Regions from separate parts of the Cupriavidus sp. CER-90 genome, predicted to be linked through region 1. Evidence: riboswitches for the same ligand, from Rfam matches in the RefSeq annotation. Region 1 holds a riboswitch; the other holds the start of a gene.
What was found. A riboswitch is a leader RNA that binds a small molecule or an ion and turns the genes downstream of it on or off. The one in region 1 is predicted to bind cobalamin.

Region 1 (11,276 bases):
ATCGCACCGGCTTGCACCGGCTTGCGCCTGCCTATGCCGGCTTATGCCTGCAACGCCGCCCACATCTCCTGATCGCGCTGCGCCGTCCAGATGCGCGGATGCGTGATGCCGGACGCCTCGTCGAACGCGCGCGACACGTCGAACGGCAGGCAGTGCTCGTAGATGAATACGTGGCCGAACTTCGGGTCCATCGCCTTGCGCGTATGCGCCATGGCGGCCTTCAGGTCGAGCTTGTCGGCCACGGCTTCGCGGCCGGCCTGCAGCAGCGTGGAGACGAAATCCTTGGTGTAGGCCAGACCCTTGGCCACATCGGCCGGGGTGGTCAGCGCGGGGCCGCGGCCCGGCACCAGCTTTTCGGGCTGCAGCGCGGCCAGCGCGTCCAGCGTGGCCGGCCATTGTTCGAGCTGGGCGTCGCCGCAGTAGCAGGCGGCGTCGTACTCGACCAGGTCGCCCGAGAACAGCACCTTCTGCTGCGGCAGCCACACCACGGTGTCGCCCTTGGTGTGGCCCGCGCCCAGGTGGGCGATGCGCACTTCGAGCTTGCCCATGAACAGCGTGATCTCGCGCTCGAAAACCAGCGTCGGCCACGTCAGGCCCGGCACGGTTTCCACGCCGGCGAACAGGCGCGGAAAGCGTTCGATCTCGGATTTCATGTCGGCCTCGCCGCGCTCCACGATCATCTCGTAGGTGCCACGGCTGGCGATGACCTGCTGCGCGCCCTCGGCAAAGTAGGCCGACGCGCCCAGCACACGCACGGCGTGATAGTGCGACAGCACCACGTACTTGATCGGCTTGTCGGTGATCTCGCGGATGCGGGCAATCAGGTCCTGCGCCATGGCCGGCGTGGCGGTGGTGTCCACGATCATCACGCCGTCGTCGCCAATGATCACGCCCGAATTGGGGTCGCCCTCGGCCGTATAGGCCCAGGCGTTTTCCGAAAGCTGGGTGAAGGTGATCTGCTTGGCTTCCAGGTCGGCCTGGGATGCGAATGCTTTTGCCATGTCTGCCTCGTTGTCTTGTGTAGGGGGATGGGTCGGGCGATCACGCGGGGGGATCGGCGTGAATGAATCTTAGGAAGATGGCCATTTTTAGTCAATGGCAAATACGATTGCTATTTGCTAAATTACCCGCCAAGCCTTGTCGCAGCGTAGGCGACGCGGGAAAACCCCGATGCCGAGGCGCCGCGCCATGCGCCTGAGAGGCCGCCCGCTGGCGATGCATCGCGTACCATTGGGCTCTTTCCGACAGACAGGGCAGCACGCAGGCATGGCAAGACCCCCGGGCGAATCCGCCGGCAAGACACAGCGCGGCATCCAGAGCGTGGAGGTGGGTGGCCGCCTGCTGCAGGCGCTGGCCGATGCACGCCGGCCGCTGGCCCTGGCCGAACTGGCCGCCGCCGCGCAACTGGCGCCGGCGCAGGCGCATACCTACCTGGTCAGCCTGACGCGCCTGGGGCTCATCAAGCGCGATCATCTCGACGGCAGCTACGAACCGGGGCCGCTGGCCTTGCGCCTGGGCATGCTGCATCTGGACCACACGCCGGCGTACCGGGCGGCCGTGCCGCACGTGCAGGCGCTGGCCTCGGCCATCGGCTGGAACGTGGCCGTCAGCCTGCCCACGCCGCAGGGGCCGACCATCGTCCATTACGCGTCCGCCGGGTCGCCGCTGCACGTCAACCTGCATGTGGGTACGGTCATGGCCCTGGCCACCACGGCCACCGGCCGCACGTACTGCGCGTTCCAGCCGCCAGCGCACTGGCAGCCGATCTGGCGCCAGCAAGAGGCTGGTGCGTCTTCCGCGGATACCCTGCCCGCCTTCATGGATCAACTGGCCGCCGTGCGCCAGCGCGGCATGGAACGCAGCATCGATACGCCCAGCCCGGCCGTCAGCAGCCTGGCGATGCCGCTGCTCGATGCCGACGGCGCGCTGCGCCTGGTGCTGACCGCCATCGGATCCACGGGCGCCATCGACGTCGACTGGCAAGGCCCGGTGGCGCGCACGCTGCGCGGGGCCATCGACGACATCGCGCGGGCAATGGAGGCGACATGACCGAACTGGAAGACAGCAAACCCCAGCGCGGCATCCAGTCGCTCGACAATACCGGCCAGTTGCTCAATGCGCTGGCCGACGCCGGCCGTCCGCTTTCGCTTGGCGAACTGGCGCGCGCCGCCGGCATGGCGCCGGCCAAGGCGTTCCCGCATCTGGTCAGCCTGCAGAAAATCGGCCTGCTGACGCGCAATGCCGACGGCGACTTCGAGGCCGGCATGCTGGCGCTGGAAATGGGCCTGGTGGCGCTGCAGCGCCTGTCGCCCACGCGCGAGGCCGAGCCCGAGGTGGTGGCGCTGGCGCATGCCACTGGCCTGTCGGTGGCGATGGCGGTGTTCGGGCCCCTGGGGCCCACGGTGATCCGGCTGGAAGAAGCGTCGCGTCCGCAGCACGTCAGCCTGCGCGTGGGCACGGTGCTGTCGATGGTCAACACGGCCATCGGCCGCACGTTTGCCGCCCATCTGCCCGATGACGTACTGACCCAGGCGCTGGCGCAGGATGCGATCCGCATGGCGGGCGTGCCCGTGGATACGGCGACACGGCAGGCCGCCATCCCGCGCTGGCGCCAGATCCGCGACGACGGCATCGACAACGCCGTCAGCCGCCCCGTGCCCGGCATCGACACCCTGGCCGCCCCGGTGTTCGACCACACCGGCGCGCTGGCGCTGGTCATCGCCGTGATGGGCAGCAGCGGCAGCTTCGACAGCGCGCTGGACAGCGAGGTGGCCCAGCTGGTCAGGCAGGCGGCGCGGCGGTTGTCGTGGCGGTTCGGGGCGATGGGCGCCAGCGGGGGCTGACGCGGCATACCCGCCCGCGCCAGCCGCCGGCCGTGCCTCGCCCCATCGTCATTCGTCCAGTTTCCGGGCGCCGATGCTGGCCAGATAGTCGTCCACGGCGCTGCCCACGGTGGGATGGAAGCAGGCGTTGGGGAAGGTTTCGGTCAGCTCGAAGCGCCGCAGCTTGTCGCGGACCGGGTCCTTCATTTCGGCGAAATGCAGCGCCACGCCGTCCACGGCCAGGTTCTGGCTCAGTTCGCGCAGCATGTCGGCCGACGTGACGTCCACGCTGGTGACCGGCTCGGCCGCCACCACCACCCAGCGTACCGGCTTCGGCGCCGCCTCCACGGCCTCCGTCAGGCGCTGCTGGAACAGTTCGGCATTGGCAAAGAACAGCGGTGCGTCCCAGCGGAACAGCACCAGCCCGTCGATCAGCGCCGCATGGGGATAGCGTTTCAGGTCGTGGTAGCCGCGCAGGCCCGACACCCGGCCCAGTACCGCGAAATGCGGCCGCCAGCCGTCCCACAGGAATTCGATCACGGCCAGGACCACGGCCAGGCAGATGCCCGGAATCGTGCCGAATACGGCCACGGCGGCAAAGCACAGCATCGACAGCCAGAACTCCCACTGCTGGATGCGATAGATGCGCTGCAGATCCTTGAACTCGAACAGCCCGATGGCCGCCGCGATCACCACGGCGGCCAGCGCGCTGTTGGGCAGGTAGCGCAGCAGGTTGGGCGCCACCAGCAGCAGGGCCGCCACGGCAATGGCGCCGACCACGCCAGTCAGCTGCGTGCGGGCGCCGGCAGCCTCGGCCACCGGCGTGCGCGACGCGCTGCTGCTGATCGGAAATCCCTGGAACAGCCCGGCCGCCAGGTTGGCCACGCCCAGGCCCACCATCTCCTGATTCGGGTCCACCCGCGTATGGGTGCGCGCGGCATAGGTGCGCGACAGCACGCTGGTATCGGCAAAGGCGATCAGCGCCACGGCACAGCCGCCCAGTGCGACCCGGACGATATCCACGCCGCTGAACCACGGTAGCGCGAACGTCGGCAGCCCCTGCGGGATCTCGCCCAGCACCTTCACGCCCTGGTGATCGAGCCGCAACACGCTGACCGCCAGCGTGGCCAGCACCACGGCGATCAGGATGCCCGGCACGCGTTCGAATCGCTTCAGGAACAGGATCAACACCAGGCTGGCCGCGCCCACGGCAAAGCTGTACCAGTTGGCCTTGCCGTCAGCGATGGCCTGCGCCAGCCACCACAGCTCGCGCAGCGGCCCGGCATCGTCGACCTTGATGGCGAACAGCTTTGGCAACTGGCTGACCAGCACCGTCAGGGCGATGCCGTTCATATAGCCGTAGCGGATCGGCTTGGACAGCAGTTCGGTAATGAACCCCAGCCGCAGCAGGCCCAGCACGATGCAGAACAGGCCGGCCACGATGGCCATCAGGCTGGCGGTGGCCACCGCGCGCATCGGGTCGCCGCCGGACATGCCAATCACCACCGCCAGGATCGGCGCGGCCAGCGCGGAATCGGGCCCCAGCACCAGGATGCGGCTTGGCCCGAACAGCGCGTAGGCCAGCAGCGGGATGATGGTCGCGTAGAGCCCGTACACGCCCGGCACGCCCGACGCCTCGGCATAGGCGATACCCACCGGCACCAGCATCGTGGTCAGCACGAGCCCCGCCGCCAGGTCACGCGGCAGCCAGGCTGCCTCGTAGGTGCGCAGCATGGCCAGTCCGGGCAGCCAGCGCAGCCAGTGGGGGGCCGGCGCGTGGGCGGGCGTTGGAGTAGGCGCGGTGGATGCCATGGGACCCTTTTTGTGTTGGTGACACGCCGGAGATCGGTGTGATTCAGCATAGGTCCCGCATGCGCCAAAGCAAGCGCACGAATGTGTCGCATGACACACCCCCCTTCAGCTGGCACCCACGTACGGCCCCGCCGGGGGGCCCGGGCGATCAGCCCGTCAATCGAGGCGATCCGGTATCGGCGACGAAGGAAGACGCCCGCCGAGTCGGCGGTGCCGGGGGCTCAGCACAGATGCAGCGCCACGCCGGCGCGCTCGCACAGGGCCGGCAACGATGGCAGCGCGTCGGTGGCTTCGGCGTCTGTGAACAGGTGGTCGATCTGGTCCAGGCCGGCCACGCGGCACGGCGCGTGGCGCAGGCACTTGCTGCTGTCGGCCAGCAGCACGCGCAGATGGCTGTGCGACAGCAACACCTGGCTCAATTCGGCCTCCTCCGGCTGGAATTCGTAGAACGTACCGTCCGCGTCGATGCCGGCGGCGCCGCAGATCGCCACATGCGCACGAAAACGTCGGACAAAATCCAGGGTGACACTGCCCATCACATCGAAATCGCCGGCACGCAGCCGTCCGCCCGTGACCCAGGTTTCGATGCGGGGCTTGTCAGCCAGCGCATGCACGGCACCGAGGTTGTTGGTGATCACGCGCAGCGGCAGGTCGTCCGGCAGGGCGCGGGCAAAGTCGGCCACCGTGGTGCCATAGCCCAGGAACACCGTGGCATCGGCCTCGACGATGCCAATGGCTGCCTCGGCAATGCGCCGCTTGCGCTCCACATGCGCGGTACTGCGTTGCAGGTAGCTGATGTTGTGCTGGCTGGCCGGCAGGCTCAGCCCGCCGTGCATGCGTCGCGCCAGCCCTTGCACGCTCAATTCGTTAATGTCGCGCCGGATGGTCTGGCTGCTGACGCCAAAGCGGCTGGCCAGTTGTTCGGTACTGAGGTAGCCGGCATCATTCAGCCAGCCGAAGATTTCACGTTGCCGCAGGGTCAGGCTCATCGACGCTCATTCGCTCACGTTGCATGGTCGAACGAAATGTAAGCGCGCGATATGACACTTCCGTGACAGTCTTGCCCCCCCCCGCCTGGGGGGCCGGGCTGGGCGGCTACCCACCGCCCGATGCCACTCAGAAGTAGAAGTTCGCCGACAGTTCCGCCGAGCGCGGACGGCCCAGCAGCCACTGCTGGCCGCCGTTCGAGAACGATTCGGCGTAGTCGCGGTTGAACAGGTTGTAGACGCGCAGCGTCAGCGCCGCCTGCCTGGTCACGCGCCACGACAGCGCGGTATCGACCGTCGTATAGCTCGGCACGCGCACCTTGTTGGCGGTGTCCGCGTAACGGCCGCCCACGTAGCGCAGGCCCGTGGCGAACGTCCACTGCGGCATGAAGTTCCAGCTCAGCCAGGCGTTGGCCGCCTGCTGCGGCACGCTGGTCGGCACATTGCCGGCACGCGACACCGCCACGCCGCCCACCGATTCGGTGAAGTCGTCGTAGCGTGCCCGCAGCACCGTGCCGTTGATGTCCAGGCGCAGGCCGCGCAGCACTTCCACGCTGGCCGATGCCTCCAGCCCCCGCGACGACTGCTCGCCCACCTGCTGGGTGATGGTCGGATTGACCGGGTCGCGCGACAGCAGGTTGTTCTTGCGGATCTCGTAGGCCGCAACCGTCCATTCGCCGCGATGGCCCCAGAACGCCTGCTTCACCCCCACTTCCACCTGCTTGCCGGTGGCCAGCTCGAAATTGCGCTGCGCGTCGCTGGTCGTCACCAGCGAACCAAGCGGATCGGTGGCCGTGGCGTACTGCGCGTAGACCGACAGCGCCGGCGTGAACTGGTACACCGTGCCCACGCGCCACGTGGTATTGGCGAAGGTTTTCTCCCACCCCGTGTTGGCGACCAGATCGGTACGGTACAGCCGGGCGTGGTCGAAGCGCACGCCGCCGATCACCGACCACTGCGGCGTAAAGGAAATACGATGCTCGCCGAACAGCGCGTACTGCGTGGTGTTGGTCCGCAGGCGCGGCGAGGTGACGATGCCCGGCGGACTGAAGAACATCCCCGGATCGAAGTCGTACGCATTGACCGTCGACGCTCCGCCATACGGCGAATTGTTCGAATGCGTGAAGTTGATCTTGTTGATGTCGAAGCCGACCGTCGTGGCGTTCTCCAGCCCCAACAGCCGGCTCTTGACCGTCAGGTCCGCGCGGTTGCCCACCTGCTCCTGGTCGTGCAGGATTTCCAGATAGTCGGTGCGGCGCACCTGCGAGGTTGCCGGCAGAAACGCGTAGGTCTCGCTATCGCGCCAATGCCGATGGCTGGTCAGGTAATAGAACTGGTTACGCACCGTGACGCGGTCGTTGGGCGTCCATTCGGCGTTCAGGCGCGTCCAGCGGTCGCGGTAGCGGATCTGGGCATCGCCGACGTTGTAGTTCTTCTTGCGCAGCGACGTGTCCAGGCTGCCGTTCACCAGCGGCACGCCGAAGTACTGCTGCGGATGCTGGGTGCCGTCGTCATAGGACAGCGTCAGGTTGAAGTCCGGATTGACGTCCAGCCGCACCGACGCCGACACCATCAGGTTGTTCGAATCCCCGCGATCGACCCAGCCAGCCGAGCGGTTGTAGGCGGTGGCGAAGCGGTACGACAGGTTGTCGTTGACCTTGCCGCCGCTGTCGAACGCCACGCGCGCGGTCTTCTCGGTGCCGCCCGCGATCTGGAGTTCGTTCTCGATGGGCCCGCGGATCGGCTTCTTCTGCACCACGTTGACCACGCCACCGATCGCCCCTTCGCCATACATGACCGATGCCGGCCCGCGCAGCACTTCGATGCGATCCACCGACCAGGTATCGAACGGGAATGTGACCGTGCCCGACGCCACGTACATGCGCGTGCCGTCGAGCAGCTGCATGACCGAGCCCTGGCCGGCAAAGCCACGGGCCGTCAGCGACGTGCCGCCGTTGCCGGGCGCCGGGTTGCCGGTGATGCCGGTGGCCCGCGTCACCGCTTCCCGCACGGACTGGTCGCCGCGCGCACGGATCGTCTCGCCGCCGAGCACTTCGACGCTGGCCGGCGTTTCCAGCGGGGTCAGGCCCAGGCGGCTGCCTGTGTATTCGGGCGTGGACAGGGCCAGCCCGGGCGGGTCAAGCTGAGCCGCCCCGCTGACCGTGACGGCCGGCAACGTGCCTGCCTTCCGGTCGGAAGCGGCCTCCTGGGCCCATGCACCGGGGAAATTGAGGCTGGCGACGGTGCCAAGCGAGGCCGCCAGCAGATGTGGCCGGCGCGCACGCGCGGCGCCAGGGCGAAACGGGGCCGAGCGCGAGCGGCCGGCGGAATGCGCGGACAGATGGTGTGTCATCGTGAAGCCGGGCGACCCCGCCCGGGCAATGGATTTCGATGATGACAACAGGCCGGTATCCGGGCTTGCAGGGCGGCGCTTCTCGCGCCGGGGATGCCATCGCCTTCCCGCGCCATGTGCTGGCGCAGTGACCGCCGACCCGGATGGATCGGCCTGACGGTTCCCAACCTGCTTACCGTTGCGGGGGCAGCACAGGCATGGCCGCTCTCGTCGAAATCTGGACGATCGGCGACGCACCTGTTTCCCGTTTAACCGGCGAATGGCTCGCCGGCACCTGCAGTCACGGTCGGCACACGAGGGCCGTGTGCCGCGGGGCGCATTCTACCTGCAACAGCCTTGATACAAACGCGACAAAACGACACGCGCCCGGCGTGCCGGCCGTGGGGGCCGGCCCACGCCTCAGAACACGCGCGTCAGGAATTCCCGCGTCCGCGCCTGAACGGGCGCCCCGAACAGCTGCGCCGGCGGGCCCTCCTCGACCACCTTGCCGCCGTCCATGAAGACCACATGGCTGGCCACCTCGCGCGCGAAACCCATTTCGTGCGTGACCACCAGCATCGTCATGTGCTCGTCGGCCAGCTGGCGCATGGTGCGCAGCACTTCGCCGGTCAGTTCGGGGTCGAGCGCCGACGTGGGCTCGTCGAACAGCATGATGTCCGGCTCCATGGCCAGCGCGCGGGCAATCGCCACGCGCTGCTTCTGGCCGCCCGACAGACGCGACGGGTAGCTGTCGCGCTTGTCGAACAGGCCGACCTTGCGCAGCAGATCCTCGGCCAGCGGCACGATGCGGTCGCGCGGCATGCCCTTGACCGTCATCGGGGCCTCGATCAGGTTCTGCAGCACGGTCAGGTGCGGGAACAGGTTGAACGACTGGAACACCATGCCCATCCTGGCGCAAATACGACGCAGATCGGCACCCTTGGCGTAGCGCACGCCGCCGGCGTCGGTGGCCGCCAGCACTTCGCCCTCGATTTCCAGCGTGCCCCGGTCGATCAATTCCAGATGGTTCATGCACCGCAGCAGCGTGCTCTTGCCCGAGCCCGATGGGCCGATGACGGCGGTCACGTCGCCCTTGCGCAGCGACAGGGACACGCCCTTGAGCACCTCCAGCGCGCCGAAGGACTTGTGAATGTCGCGGGCCGACACCATCAACGGGCGCTCGCGCACGCCTGTGTTCTCATTGATCGTATCTTGCATAGCGTTTTTCGAGGCGTTGGAAGAGCCACGTCAGAACCAGCGTCATCACCAGGTAAAACAGGGCGGCCACCAGGAACGGGGTTGTCGTGAAATCGCGCTGCACGATGCTGCGCGCCGTGCGCAGGATGTCATTGAGCGCCAGCACGTAGATCAGCGAGGTGTCCTTGACCAGCGTGATGGTCTCGTTGCTCACCGGGGGCAGCACGCGGCCGATCATCTGGGGCAGCACGATCCGGCGCATGGTCTGGAAGTAGCTCAGGCCAAGCGTCTTGCTGGCCTCGTACTGGCCGCGCTCCACCGACTGGATGCCGGCCCGGAAGATCTCGGCGAAGTACGCCGCGTAGTTCAGCGCGAACGCGACCACCGCAGCGGGGAAATCGGGCAGCCGGATGCCGACATACGGCACGAACGGCAGCGCGAAATAGATGAAAAGCATCTGCAGCATCAGCGGCGTGCCGCGCATCAGCCAGATATAGCCATTCACCAGGCCGCTGACCGGCGCCCACGCCGAAATCCGCAGCAGGGCCAGCGCCAGGCCCAGCGGCACCGACAGCCCGAGCGTGATGGCGAACAGGGTCAAGGTGACCTTGGCCCCTTCCATCATCGGAGGCAGGAGAGAAAGAACGTAGTCCATGCTGAAACATTACGATGCAGGTGCAACAGGGCCGGTGCAATTTGCTTGCTTTCCCGAACCCTGCGCCGCCTGCAAGGTGGCTGTCCTTACTTCGTGATGTCCGCGCCGAACCACTGGGTGGCGATGCGTGCGGCCGTGCCGTCCTGCTTCATCGAAGCCAGCGTCTTGTTCAGCTTGTCCAGCAGTTCGCCGTCGTCCTTGCGCACGCCCACGCCGTAGTCTTCGGTGCCGAAGTTCTCGGTCAGGATGCGGTATTCGCCGGCGCGCTTGCTGGCGAGGTAGCGGCCCACCACTTCGTCGACCACCACGGCGTCCAGCCGGCCTGCCGACAGGTCCATCAGCGCCGTCACGTTGTCGCCAAACGATTTCAGTTCCTTCAGGCTGGCGGCCACGGCTGCCTCTTTCTTGATCGCGTCCACGGCGCTGCTGCCGTCCTGTGCGCCAACGATGCGGCCGGCCAGGTCGGCCTTGGTCTGGATCGGCGACTTTTCGGTCACGATGACGATCTGGTGGTTCGTCATGTACGGCGCGGTGAAGCTGATGTTCTTCTTGCGGTCCTCGGTGATCGTCAGGCCGTTCCACAGCACGTCAACGCGCTTGCCGTTCAGTTCGGCTTCCTTGGCGCTCCAGTCGATCGGCTTGAAATCCACCGCCATGCCAAGCCGCTGCGCCGCTTCCTTTGCCATGTCGATGTCGAAGCCGACCAGCTGGTTGTTGGCATCGCGGAAACCCATCGGCGGGAAGTTGTCGTCCAGGCCCACGACGATGCTGGTGCTGGCGCTGGCAGGCTTTGCCGCCGGCGTCGGGTCGCTCTTGCCGCAGGCGGCCAGCAACGAAAGACCGGAGATCAGGAGAACGGCTGCTATTTTTTTCATGATGTCGAGGAGAGATTAAGGGTGCGGCAACGCGTGCCGCCGCACCGATGGCAGGATCGCCGCCACCGGCACCATTCGCGCCCGTTGGCGCAACTGGCGCTCACAGCCAGGCAATGCCCGGGCGCCGCGCACAATTGCCCCGCCGCGCCGGGTTGGGGGCCGGCATGGTGTGAATATCGGGAAGTGGGCGCGGAATCCAGGCGATTCGGCAAGGCGATCCGCAGAGGTCGCTGAACGCGTGAGCCATCGGCCATCTGGCGTCCTGGCCCACCGGGTTGACCGATGGGCAGCGCCGGGTGGCCAGCCAACAGGCCGACATTCTACAGGGACGCACGGCGCGGCAGGCCGGGATCGGCGCCGCGCCTGATGTCATCCGTGTTGCGATTGATACCTGAAAAGCACTTTTTGGGGAGATCGTTCAGGCCGGCATGATCGGCGGCCAGTTGTGGGTCTCGGCCTGGCAGTGCTTGCACCAGGCGTACAGGGCGTCGTACATCACCATGCCCTGCCGCAGCATGTCATGGTCGTCGGCAAAGGTCTGCGACAGGCCCAGCGATATCGCATAAAGGCCGCCGGACTCGCGGGTGAGGTCCAGCC
Region 2 (11,276 bases), 1.2 Mb from region 1:
CCACGATGGCGATGGCACCGAACGCGCCCACGCGGGAGTCATGCATGATCCGCAGCACGTCCTCGGGCCGGTAGCCGCCGCCGAAGGCATCCACGCAGTCGGCCAGCCCATCCTCGTGGAATGCGCCGGTCAGCAGCAGCGTGGCAGCCATGCCCAGCACGATGGCCACCGACGGCGACCAGAGCTGCCACGCAAGGCCCGTCACCACTGCCCCCGCCACGCCCACCAGCAGGCCCACCGCCGGAAAATAGCGGGCGGCGGCGTTCAGGTAGTGCGGCGCGAACCCCACCCACACCGCCAGCCGCTGCGGCATGGGCACGCGCGTGAAGTAGCCCACGGCGGTCAGGAAGAAGCGGAGTTCGTCGGCCATGGCGTCTGCGTGGTCTAGGCCGAAGCGTTGCTGATGCCGGCGCCGCTGAACGTGGCCATCTCGCGCAGGAAGGCGACGGCCGACGCCACCAGCGGCCAGGCCAGCGCGGCGCCGGTGCCTTCGCCCAGACGCAGGTCCAGTGCCAGCAGCGGCTCGGCCTTGAACTCGGCCAGCAGCGCGCGGTGGCCCTGCTCGTGGGAACAGTGCGAGAACACGCAGTACTGCAGCACGTTCGGGTCGATGCGCGCGGCCACCAGCAGCGCCGCCGAGGCGATAAAGCCGTCCACCAGGATCACCATGCGGCTGGCGGCCGCGGCCAGGTAGGCGCCGGTCATCGCCGCGATCTCGAAGCCGCCGAACGTGGCCAGCACGTCCAGCGGATCGGTGGCGTGCGGATGCCGCGCCAGCGCCTGCGCCAGAATCTCGCGCTTGCGCGCCACGCCGGCGTCGTCCAGCCCGGTGCCGCGCCCGGTGCAGGCTTCCAGCGGCAGGCCGGTCAGGCGGCTCATCAGGCAGGCCGCCGCCGACGTATTGGCAATGCCCATCTCGCCAAAGCCGATCACATTGGTGCCCTGCTGCGCGTGGCGCAGCACCCGCGCGATGCCGGTGTCGATCGCCGCACCGGCCTCGGCCGGGGTCATGGCCGGCTGCTCGACGAAATTGCGCGTGCCATTGGCCACGCGGCTGTTGACCAGCCCGGGCGACGCCGGCAGCGGCGCACGCACGCCCACGTCCACCACTTCGAGCACCATGCCATGCTGGCGCGTGAAGACGTTGATGGCGGCCCCGCCGTTCAGGAAATTCAGCACCATCTGCGCGGTGACTTCGGCCGGGAAGGCGCTGACGCCGGCATCGGCCACGCCATGGTCGCCCGCGAACACGATGATGGCGGGCCGGTTCAGGTCGGGTACGGTTTCGCCACGGATCATGCCGATCTGCAGCGCCAGCGATTCCAGCCGGCCCAGCGACCCGGGCGGCTTGGTCTTGTCGTCGATGGCCGCCTGCAGCGCGCCGCGCAGCGATTCGTCCAGCGGCGCGATCGGCGGCAGGGTCAGCGCAAAGTCGGAAATATGGGTCATCAGTCTTCTTTTATTCCTTGAAGAACGCCAGCCAGGCAAAGCCGAAGCGGGGCTGGCCGGCGTTCTCCTACATTTCTACGCCACGTTGGGCCTTGATGCCCTGCTGGAACGCGTGTTTGACGGGCGTCATGTCGGTCACCGTGTCGGCCGCTTCCACCAGTGCGGGCGGCGCGCCCCGGCCCGTGATCACCACATGCTGCATCGCAGGACGCGCGCGCAGATCGGCGATCACGGTCTCGACATCAAGATAGTGCAACTTCAGCGCAATGTTCAGCTCATCGAACAGCACCAGGCCGATCGACGGGTCGCGCAGCATGCGGCGGGCCACCTCCCACGCGGCCTCGGCCTTGGCCACGTCGCGGGCGCGGTCCTGGGTTTCCCAGGTGTAGCCCTCGCCCATCACATGGAATTCGCATTGGTCCGGAAAGCGCCGCAGGAACATTTCCTCGCCGCTCGGGATGGCACCCTTGATGAACTGGACCACGCCCGTGCGCATGCCATGCCCCATCGCGCGCACCACCATGCCGAAGCCCGAGCTGGACTTGCCCTTGCCGTTGCCGGTGGTGATGACGATCACACCGCGCTCGGTCTGGGCGGCGGCAATCCTGGCATCGACCACCTCCTTCTTGCGGACCATGCGGTTCTTGTGGCGCGCGTCGCGGCCGTCGTCGCTCGGGCTCGGGTGTTCGGTATCGCTCATGGTGTCTTTCCGTCGGGGATCAGCGCGGTATGGATGCCGTCGCTGATGCTGATAATGGGGGTGCGCAGTGCGTGCGAGCACCGCGCGGGCGTCAGGACCTCGTGCGCCGGGCCGTGCAGCGCGACGCCGTCTTCGGCCATCAGCAGCGCATGGGTGGCGTGCCGGCGCGCGAGCGTCAGGTCATGCAGGATCACCACGGCGGCGTGGCGGCCGGCATGGGTCAGGCGGCGCAGCAGGTCGAGCACCAGGATCTGGTGGCGCAGGTCGAGGTGCGAGACCGGTTCGTCCAGCATCAGCAGCGGCGCCTGCTGGGCCAGCACCGCGGCCAGCGACACGCGCTGGCGCTCGCCGCCGGACAGGGTCAGCACATCGCGCGCGGCCAGGGCGTCGAGATCGCACTGGGCCATCACATCGCGCACCACGCGGTCGTCGTCGCGCTTGCCCCAGCCCCAGCCGCTCATGTGCGGATGACGGCCGATGCGCACCGCATCTTCCACCACCATCGAGAACGTGTCATGTATGGCCTGCGGCAGATAGGCGCGCTGGCGGGCCAGCGTGGCCGGCGCCACCTGCGTGGCGGCCACGCTGTCGATTTCCACGGCCCCGCCATCGGGCGCGCGCAAGCCGGCCAGCACGCCCATCAGCGTGGATTTGCCCACGCCGTTGGGGCCCACGACGCACCAGAGCTGGCCTGCCTGGATGGACAGCGACAGGCCATCGACCAGCACCCGCTGGCCCGCGCGCAGGCGCACGTCGCGCAGCGACAACACGGGACACGGGGCCAGCGGCTCGGACCATGCGTTCATCGCGGCCTCCGCAGCAGCAGGTAAAGGAAGGTGGGCACGCCCAGCAGCGCGGTGATGACCCCCACCGGCAACTGCGCCGGCGCGATCACCGTGCGGGCGATCAGATCGGCCGCCATCAGCAGCGTGCCGCCCAGCAGCACCGACGCGGGCAGCAGCTGGCGCTGGTCGTTGCCCCACGCCAGGCGCACCATGTGCGGCACCACCAGTCCGACAAAGCCGATGGACCCGGCCGTGGTGATGGCCGCGGCGATGGCAAACGAGGCGATCAGGAACGTGGCCAGCCTGACGCGACCCACGCGTACGCCCAGCGACTGCGCCACGGTCTCGCCAAGCAGCATCACGTTCAGCGCACGCGCCATCGGCATCGCCAGCCCCAGCGCCACGACCAGCGTGGCCAGCGCCCAGCCGTAGCTGGCCGTGCCGCCCAGGTCGCCGGTCAGCCAGAACAGCATGCCGCGCAGCCGCGATTCCGGTGCGATGGCCAGGATCAGCGTGATCAGCGCGCTCCAGCCGGCCGCCAAAATCACGCCGGTCAGCAGCAGCCGCGCGCCGGCCTCGTGGTGGCCGCCCTGGACTTGCGGATGCAGCAGGTCGCGCCGCGCCAGCGTGGCCACCAGCAGCATCGAACAGAGCGCGCCGCCCGCCGCGCCGGACTGGACGGCCCACAGCGGCAGCGACAGCAGCATCGCCAGCAGCGCGCCCGTGGACGCGCCGCCGGACACGCCCAGCACATAGGGCTCGGCCAGCGGATTGCGCAGCAGCACCTGCATCAGCGCGCCGGACAGCGCCAGCAGGCCGCCGCAGGCAAACGCCGCCGCCGCGCGCGGCAGCCGCAGTTCACGCACGATGGCGCCGGCCGTGCCGGTATCGGCGCCGGTCAGCGCCTGCCAAACCTGCGCGATGTCCAGCGCGACGCTGCCGGCCGCCAGCGACAGCGCGAACACCGCCACCCCGGCCAAGGCCAGGGCGGTCCAGACGGTCAGCGCGCGGCGCAGTTCGGTCATGACGTGACGTTACGCCTTACTTCTGGCGCCAGCCGAGCGTGATGAACCCGGCGCGGCCCTGCGTGTTGTAGGGCCAGGCAAGCTGGTAGTTCTTGTCGAACAGGTTTTCCACACGGGCAGCCACGAACCATTGCTTGTCGATGTTGTAGCGGGCATTGAGGTTGACGATACCGTATCCGCCCAGGACGCGCGCGCTGTTGTCGAGCCGCTCCGACGACAGCAGCCATTCGCCGCCAAAGCGCCAGTTGCCGAAGTTGCGGCCCACGTCGAACGACGCATGGCGCCGCGCCCGGCGCAGCAGCTGGGTGTTGCTGCTCTGGTCCACGGGATTCTGGAAGGTCACGGCGGCGCCCAGGTCGGTACCCCAGATGGTGGCGCGCCACGAGGCCTCGATGCCCTGCACCTTGGCCTTGTTGACATTCTGTGCCAGGAACACGCCACTGCCCACGGCGGTCGACACGATCAGGTCGTCATAGCGCGTCTCGAACGCGGTCACCCGCAGCAGGCCGGCGCTGGCCGTGTCGACCTGCACGCCCGCCTCGGCGGACTTGGCGCGTTCGGGCTGCAGGTTCGGCTGGCCGAAGCCCGGGTAATACAGCTCGTTGAAGGTCGGCGCGCGGAACGCATTGCTGACATTGGCGATCAGCTTGACCTGATCGGTCACGTTGAAGCCATAGCCGGCAAAGAAGCTGCCCTGGTTGCCGAAGTCGGAATAGTGGTCGTTGCGGGCGTTCAGCTGCAGCTGGTTCCGGCCGATCCGGCCTTCATAGCCGCCGTACACCGAGAACACGTTGCGCGACGGCGCGTTGTACGCACTGGACGCCAGCGTCTGCTGCAGCCAGTCGGTGCCGAACAGCAGCTTGTGGTCGGGCGTCAGCGCGTATTCGTTATGCCAGTTGAACTGGCGGTTGCGCGTGCTGAACAGGCTGTCGAACAGGCCGTTTTTCGTGCCTTCGCTGCGGTCTTCGCTCTGCGACAGCTTGAAATGCGTGGTCCACGCCGAGGTCACCTTGCCGTTGACGAACGCCGACAGCGTGTAGAGCTCGCTGTTCATGCGGAAATCGTCGGTCGGCTTGCCGCTGGTGCTGTCGTACGACAGGTCGCTCTTCGAGTAGTACGCGGCGAAGCCGGCATCCCAGTCGGACGTGAACTTGTGGCGGATCTGGCCCGACACGCTCTTGTTCTCGTACGGGTTGTCGCCGGGGTTCGGCCCGTTGCCGCGCCGGACTGACGCGGCATTGGCGGCGGCCCACTGGTTATAGTTGATCGACGAAAAACCGTCGGTCTTGAAGATCGAGCCGGTCAGGTTGAACGACGTATCGCCAATCTGGCCGCCGTAGCCGACGGTGCCCTGGCGCGTGTTGTTGCTGCCGTACTCCACCTGCGCATTGGCCGCCGGTGCCTGGCCGGCGCCATTCTTGGTGAAGATCTGCACCACGCCGCCGATGGCGTCCGATCCGTACAGCGCCGACACGTTGCCGCGTACCACCTCGATATGGTCGATCTGGTCGGGCAGGATGTTCGCCAGCTGGGCCGTACCGCCGCTGACGCCGGCCACGCGCACGCCATCGATCAGGATCAGCACCTGGTTCGAATTGGCGCCGCGCATGAACAGCGACGTATTGGCGCCCATGCCGCCATTGGCGGCGAATTCGACACCGGCCTGACCGCGCAGCAGCGAGCGCAGGTCGGGCGCCTGCGAATCGACGATGTCCTCCTGGGTCACCACCGTGGTGTGCGGCAGCGCCTCGGTCACACGCTGCGCCGTGCGCGAGGCGGTGACCACCACCGGTGCCAGCGACTGGGGCTGGGCCGCCGCCGGCTGTGCGGCAGGTGCGGCAGGTGCGGCGGATGTGGCTTCGGCGGGTGCGGCAGGCGCGACGGGGGCGGGCCCGGCGGGCGCCTCCTGGGCAAATGCCGGGATAGGGGACGCGCAAAGAACGGCAACGGCCGCCATGATGGCGGGCACGGACGGGCCAACCGGCGGCTTCACCGCGACGGTCGACCTGGATAGCGTGGAACGCATGAGCAGGATGGATGAGAACGGCCGGGCCCGTTCCCCCGCGGACCTGATGGCGAATGGGCGTGCCGCATAGGGTGCGGACGCCCGCGTTCTTCAGGCCGGTATCCGGGCTGACGACATCAGGCAGGCCGCCTTCCCGATGGGCTCCCCGCAACTTCCGGCGAGTCCGTATCAGTGGCCTTGGCCCGCCCTGCGAACGACGCTTGGCGTGTTCGCGGTCGCTTACCGTTGCGGGGGCAGCACAGGTTGGCCTGCCCCGCTCGCGTCCAGCCTGGCCGATCGACGTCGCGCCGGGCTGGCGGGCGGTACCCGGCTCCCTGTTTCCCGTTGAACTGCAGCCCCTGCGTAAGGCGGCCGCGAGCACCTGGAACGTGCGCGAGTGTAGGGAGTTTCAAAGTTGGCGTCAATGCGAGGGGTCAAGTTGCCGATATCCGTGATTGACACGCGAAATCGCGCCGTTCGCCGCAGATCGGTGCAACTTCCGTGCGGCAGCAAAGTCTCACCGGTCGCATTGACGGTAGCCCCCGCGTGTGCATCGGCTAGAATCCCCAAACCTGACCCTTACTCCTACCGGACACGACAGGCACTATGCTCAACGAACTCGAACAACTGGCCGCCAAGATCGGGCGCGTGCTGCATCATGCGGACACCCTGGCGGCGGAAAACCAGCGGCTGCGCGCGGAGATCGACCGCCTGCAGGCCGAGGCGAGCACGTTGCGCGCGGACCGCGAAGCCATGGCGGCCGACCGCGAGCTGCTCAACATCAAGATCGAGGAGGCGCAACTGCGCATCCAGTCCATCCTCGACAAGCTGCCCACCGCCAGCGACGCACGCCAGCTCGACCTGCTCGGCGACGGCCAGTCCCGCGCCGCATCGGAAGGTTCGCAGCAAGCCCCCGGAGAACACGCATGAGCAACAAGCAAGTGGAACTGAACATCGCAGGCCAGCCCTACCGTTTCGCGATCTCGCCGGAGAACGAGGCCGCGCTGCTGGAAGCCGCCGCGCTGGTCGACGACAAGATGAACAAGCTCAAGGGCAGCGTGTCGGCCAAGGGCGTGGAGCGCGTGGCCGTGATGGCGGCCATCAGCATTGCCTCGGACCTGCTGGCCATGCGCCGCAAGCAGGAAGAGGACGGCACGATTCCGGTGGACGCGGTGCGCGCGCGCATTCGCGAACTGAACGACCGCGCCGACGAGGCGCTGCGCCAGTACGCGCACGTGGGCACGCGCTGAGCCGCCCAAAAAAACCCTGACGGCAACACTTGAATTGCGCAGCGTCGGCCAGATATGTGGTCCATGTGAAGCCGGTGCCGCGCCCGACCGCATGATGTGCATGGATATGCCGGTTGTTGTGGAAAATGTAACGTCCCGACGTATCCGGCTTGGTATCACTGACGTCGCGGTGTATAGTGGAGCCACTGCGCGGCGAGACTGACCGACGCAGTTGGATGGTCGGGTTATCGGGCCTGGCCGCCGTTTCCATCCCATCCTAGTTTGAAACGGCAAACGTCTGACATCCCAAGCGTGTTGCACGCACAGGAACTCAAGTCAGACGTTTGACAGTTTCCCTGCCTGGTTCGTGAGGGTCATAAACTCCTTGAACCGATATGCATTGCATGGTGCGGGATCATGTCGTGTGGGCGAGCGCGTTACCGCATTCATAGTCCTGGCTTCGGTCCGGACTCCCTGAGTGGGCGATGTACCCGAAATACGACTTCCGCAGCCACTCTGAACCTCACTTGGGTTCAGGATGCCGACCCAGCGGCCGAGGCGGGGACCCCCTTCAAGTGGTGAAGAGGCGGTGGTTTCAACGAACCACCGCCTTTTTCATTTCAACGCCTGACCTGTCACGGATCCATGCCCGACGCGCGCGCCCGCCAGTACTGGCTGATGAAGTCCGAACCGGATGAAGCCAGCATCGACGATCTGGCCCGTGAAGGCACGCTGCCATGGACCGGCGTGCGCAACTACCAGGCGCGCAACTTCATGCGCGACCAGATGCGCATCGGCGACGGCGTGCTGTTCTATCACTCGTCGTGTCCCGAACCCGGCATCGCCGGCCTTGCCGAGGTCTGCTCGCAGCCCTATCCCGATCCCACGCAGTTCGACCCGAAGAGCGACTACTACGACAAGGCATCCCGGCAGGAGGCGCCCCGCTGGTCGCTGGTGGACGTGCGCTTCGTCAAGAAGAGCGCGCTGATCCCGCTGCCGGCATTGCGCGAACATGACGCGCTGGCCGACATGGTGGTGCTGCGCAAGGGCAACCGGCTGTCGATCACGCCCGTCACACCGGCCGAATGGCGCTTCATCACCGAAAAGCTGATGAAGTAGCATCTGCGGCCGCAGTCTTCTGGCCGCGCATTTTTTTTGCCCGCCTTAACCCCGATCCGGCCGCCCGGCCGTTAGAGCTTTCATGCAAGAGCCCGCATGGAACGAAATGCGAGGCTTCGCATCTGATAGCCATCACATTGATCGGAGAACAATATGAAGAAATTGCTGGTCGCCTCGCTGCTGGGCACTGCCGCCGCCGTGGCCTCGGCCCAGACCGTTGCCGTGCCGCAGCCTTCGGGCGTGCTGTCGTTGTCCGCCGAAGCCGTGACCGAAGTGCCGACCGACGTGGTCACGCTGGTGCTGGCCACCGAGCAGGAAGGGCCCGAGCCTTCCGCCATTTCGAACGCGCTGTCGTCGCGTACCCAGGCGGCACTGGCGCAAGCCAAGCGCGTGTCGGGCGTGGAAGCGCAGTCCGGCGGCTTCACGATTCATCCGAATACCGACCGCAACGGCAAGATCAGCACGTGGCGCGGCCGTTCGGAGATCATCCTCAAGTCCAAGGACTTCGCCGCCGTGTCGAAACTGGCTGGCGAACTGGCCAACCAGATGCAGGTGCAGAACGTCGGATTCTCGCTGTCGCGCGAGGCCCGCCGCGCCGCCGAGCAGAAGCTGGCCGACCAGGCCGTGGCGGCTTTCCGCGACAAGGCGCAGGCCACGACCAAGCTGTTCGGCTTCAGCAGCTTCACGATCCGCGAAGTCTCGGTCAATGAGTCGGGCGGCATGATGCCGCCGGTGCCGCGCATGTACGCGGCCAAGGCCATGTCTGCCGATGCCGGCGCGCCGATTCCGGTGGAAGGCGGCAAGACCCAGGTGACCGTGTCGGTCAACGGGTCGGTGCAGATGGTGAAGTAAGCGACATCGCAACAAGCAAACAAGAAAAAGCCCCGCTCCCATTTTTTTGGGGCGGGGCTTTTTCTTGGATGGCTTCGGATTACAGCGCGGCGAACTGCTGGCGCAGCACGTTCTTCTGCACCTTGCCCATCGTGTTGCGTGGCAGTTCGTCCACCACATGCACGCGCTTGGGCACCTTGAAGTTGGCGATACGGCCCTTGAGCGTGCCGATCATGCCGGCCTCGTCGATATCGGCGCCGGGCTTGCGCACCACCACGGCCACCACGGCCTCGCCAAAATCGGCATGGGGCACGCCGATCACGGCCGATTCCACCACGCCGGGCATCTCGTCGATAAAGCTCTCGATTTCCTTCGGGTAGACGTTGTAGCCGCCCGAGATGATCAGATCCTTGCTGCGGCCGACGATGGTCAGGTAGTTGTCCGGCACCTTGCGCTCGCCCGCCTGGCTGACGATGGCACCCCCGAAGCGGCCCACGTCGCCGGTCTTGAACCAGCCATCGGCGGTGAATTCCTCGGCGGTCTTTTCCGGCATGCGCCAGTAGCCCTTGAACACGTTGGGCCCCTGAACCTGAACATTGCCGATCACGCCCGGCGGGCACAGGTTGCCCTCGCCGTCCATCACGCGCACCGAGACGCCTGGCAGCGGCATCCCCACGGTGCCGCCGATACGGTCACCCAGCGCGGAGTCGTACGGATTCGAGACCAGCATCACGGTTTCGCTCATGCCGTAGCGTTCCAGGATCGTATGGCCGGTACGCTCCCGGAAGGCGTCGAACGTTTCCAGCAGCAGCGGCGCCGAACCCGACACGAACAGGCGCATGTTCTTGCAGAGATCCTTGTCGAAACGCGACTCCTGCACCATGCGCACGTAGTAGGTCGGCACGCCCATCATCACCGTGCAGCGCGGGATGAATTTCAGGATCTGGCCCATGTCCAGTTTGGGCGCCCAGATCATCTTGGCGCCGGCCAGCAGCGCGCCGTGCGACGCCACGAACAGCCCGTGGACGTGGAAGATCGGCAGCATGTGCAGCAGCACGTCGTCGCTGCGCCAGCCCCAGTATTCGTTCAGCGTCAGCGCGTTCGATGCCAGGTTGCGGTGCGTCAGCATCGCGCCCTTGCTGCGGCCGGTGGTGCCCGATGTGTACAGGATGGCCGCCAGATCGTCGTCCGCGCGCTGCACGGTCTCGAAGGTGTCCGGCTGTGCCGCCGCGCGCTGCAGCAGCGATCCGGTACGGTTGTCGTCGAGCGTGAACACGTGCGCCGTGTTGTGCGCAAACGCCACCTTCGACACCCAGCCGAAGTTGCTGCTGCTGCAAACCACCACCGCCGGCTCGGCATTGCCGACGAAATAGTCGATCTCGGCTTCCTGGTACGCGGTGTTCAGCGGCAGGTACACATAGCCGGCCCGCAGCGTGGCCAGGTACAGGAACAGCGCCTCCGGCGACTTTTCCACCTGCACGGCCACGCGCGCGCCCGCCGGCAGCTTCAGGGCGGTCAGCAGGTTGGCAAGCTTGGCCGTGGCGCGGTCCAGGTCGTCCCACGTGTAATACAGGCCGTCATGCGTTTCGATGCAGCAGGCGCTGCGGTCGGCAGGAAAACGGGATTCGAACAGGGCGAACAGATTGGCGTTCATGGTACGGAGCAAAAGGGAAAGGCATGCCCGGGGACGGCAGGCGAAGGCGCCGGGGCAGCCGGCCATGATAGCCGGCCGGCCGACATATTACTCCCCGGTGAAATCCGGAGGCCGGTGCGCCAGGAAGGCGGCCACGCCCTCGGCGTGGTCGCGGCTGCCGGCATAGGCGAAGTGGGCGTCCAGTTCCGCGGCGGTCAGCGGCGCCGGCGCCGGCGACAGGCGGCGGATGGTGGCCTTGTTGATGCGCGCGGCCAGCGGCGCCCCGGCGCAGAGACGATGCACCGTGGCGGCCACCTCGTCGTGCAGGGCCGCCTCGGGCACCACGCGCGTCAGCAGCCCCTTGGCGGCCGCCTCGGCGGCGTCGAACACGCGGCCTTCCAGCAGGATTTCCAGCGTCACGGCACGCCCTGCCAGGGCCAGCAGGCCCTGCAGTTCGCCGGGCGCCATCGGAAACCCCAGCCGGTTGATCGGCACGCCGA

Region 2: it holds a riboswitch for cobalamin, as region 1 does, so the genes downstream of both, AC24R4_RS20340 (TonB-dependent receptor plug domain-containing protein) here and AC24R4_RS14845 (TonB-dependent receptor) in region 1, are expected to answer to the same signal.

What each region holds. Positions count from the first base shown of each region.
Region 1 is NZ_JBYGYM010000002.1:939,927-951,202, forward strand. It holds gene AC24R4_RS14820 (MBL fold metallo-hydrolase) at 42-1,001, opposite strand; gene AC24R4_RS14825 (IclR family transcriptional regulator) at 1,267-2,049, shown strand; gene AC24R4_RS14830 (IclR family transcriptional regulator) at 2,046-2,843, shown strand; gene AC24R4_RS14835 (SulP family inorganic anion transporter) at 2,892-4,634, opposite strand; gene AC24R4_RS14840 (DeoR/GlpR family DNA-binding transcription regulator) at 4,856-5,623, opposite strand; gene AC24R4_RS14845 (TonB-dependent receptor) at 5,751-7,973, opposite strand; cobalamin riboswitch at 8,007-8,266, opposite strand; gene AC24R4_RS14850 (amino acid ABC transporter ATP-binding protein) at 8,373-9,122, opposite strand; gene AC24R4_RS14855 (amino acid ABC transporter permease) at 9,151-9,804, opposite strand; gene AC24R4_RS14860 (transporter substrate-binding domain-containing protein) at 9,891-10,679, opposite strand; gene AC24R4_RS14865 (chromate resistance protein ChrB domain-containing protein) at 11,098-11,276, opposite strand, start outside.
Region 2 is NZ_JBYGYM010000002.1:2,105,770-2,117,045, reverse strand. It holds gene AC24R4_RS20365 (adenosylcobinamide-GDP ribazoletransferase) at 1-370, opposite strand, end outside; gene cobT (nicotinate-nucleotide--dimethylbenzimidazole phosphoribosyltransferase) at 385-1,449, opposite strand; gene cobO (cob(I)yrinic acid a,c-diamide adenosyltransferase) at 1,517-2,149, opposite strand; gene AC24R4_RS20350 (ABC transporter ATP-binding protein) at 2,146-2,955, opposite strand; gene AC24R4_RS20345 (FecCD family ABC transporter permease) at 2,952-3,959, opposite strand; gene AC24R4_RS20340 (TonB-dependent receptor plug domain-containing protein) at 3,976-5,985, opposite strand; cobalamin riboswitch at 6,062-6,365, opposite strand; gene AC24R4_RS20335 (hypothetical protein) at 6,571-6,894, shown strand; gene AC24R4_RS20330 (cell division protein ZapA) at 6,891-7,214, shown strand; RNA gene ssrS (6S RNA) at 7,544-7,762, shown strand; gene AC24R4_RS20320 (EVE domain-containing protein) at 7,839-8,312, shown strand; gene AC24R4_RS20315 (SIMPL domain-containing protein) at 8,466-9,164, shown strand; gene AC24R4_RS20310 (malonate--CoA ligase) at 9,244-10,797, opposite strand; gene AC24R4_RS20305 (enoyl-CoA hydratase/isomerase family protein) at 10,885-11,276, opposite strand, start outside.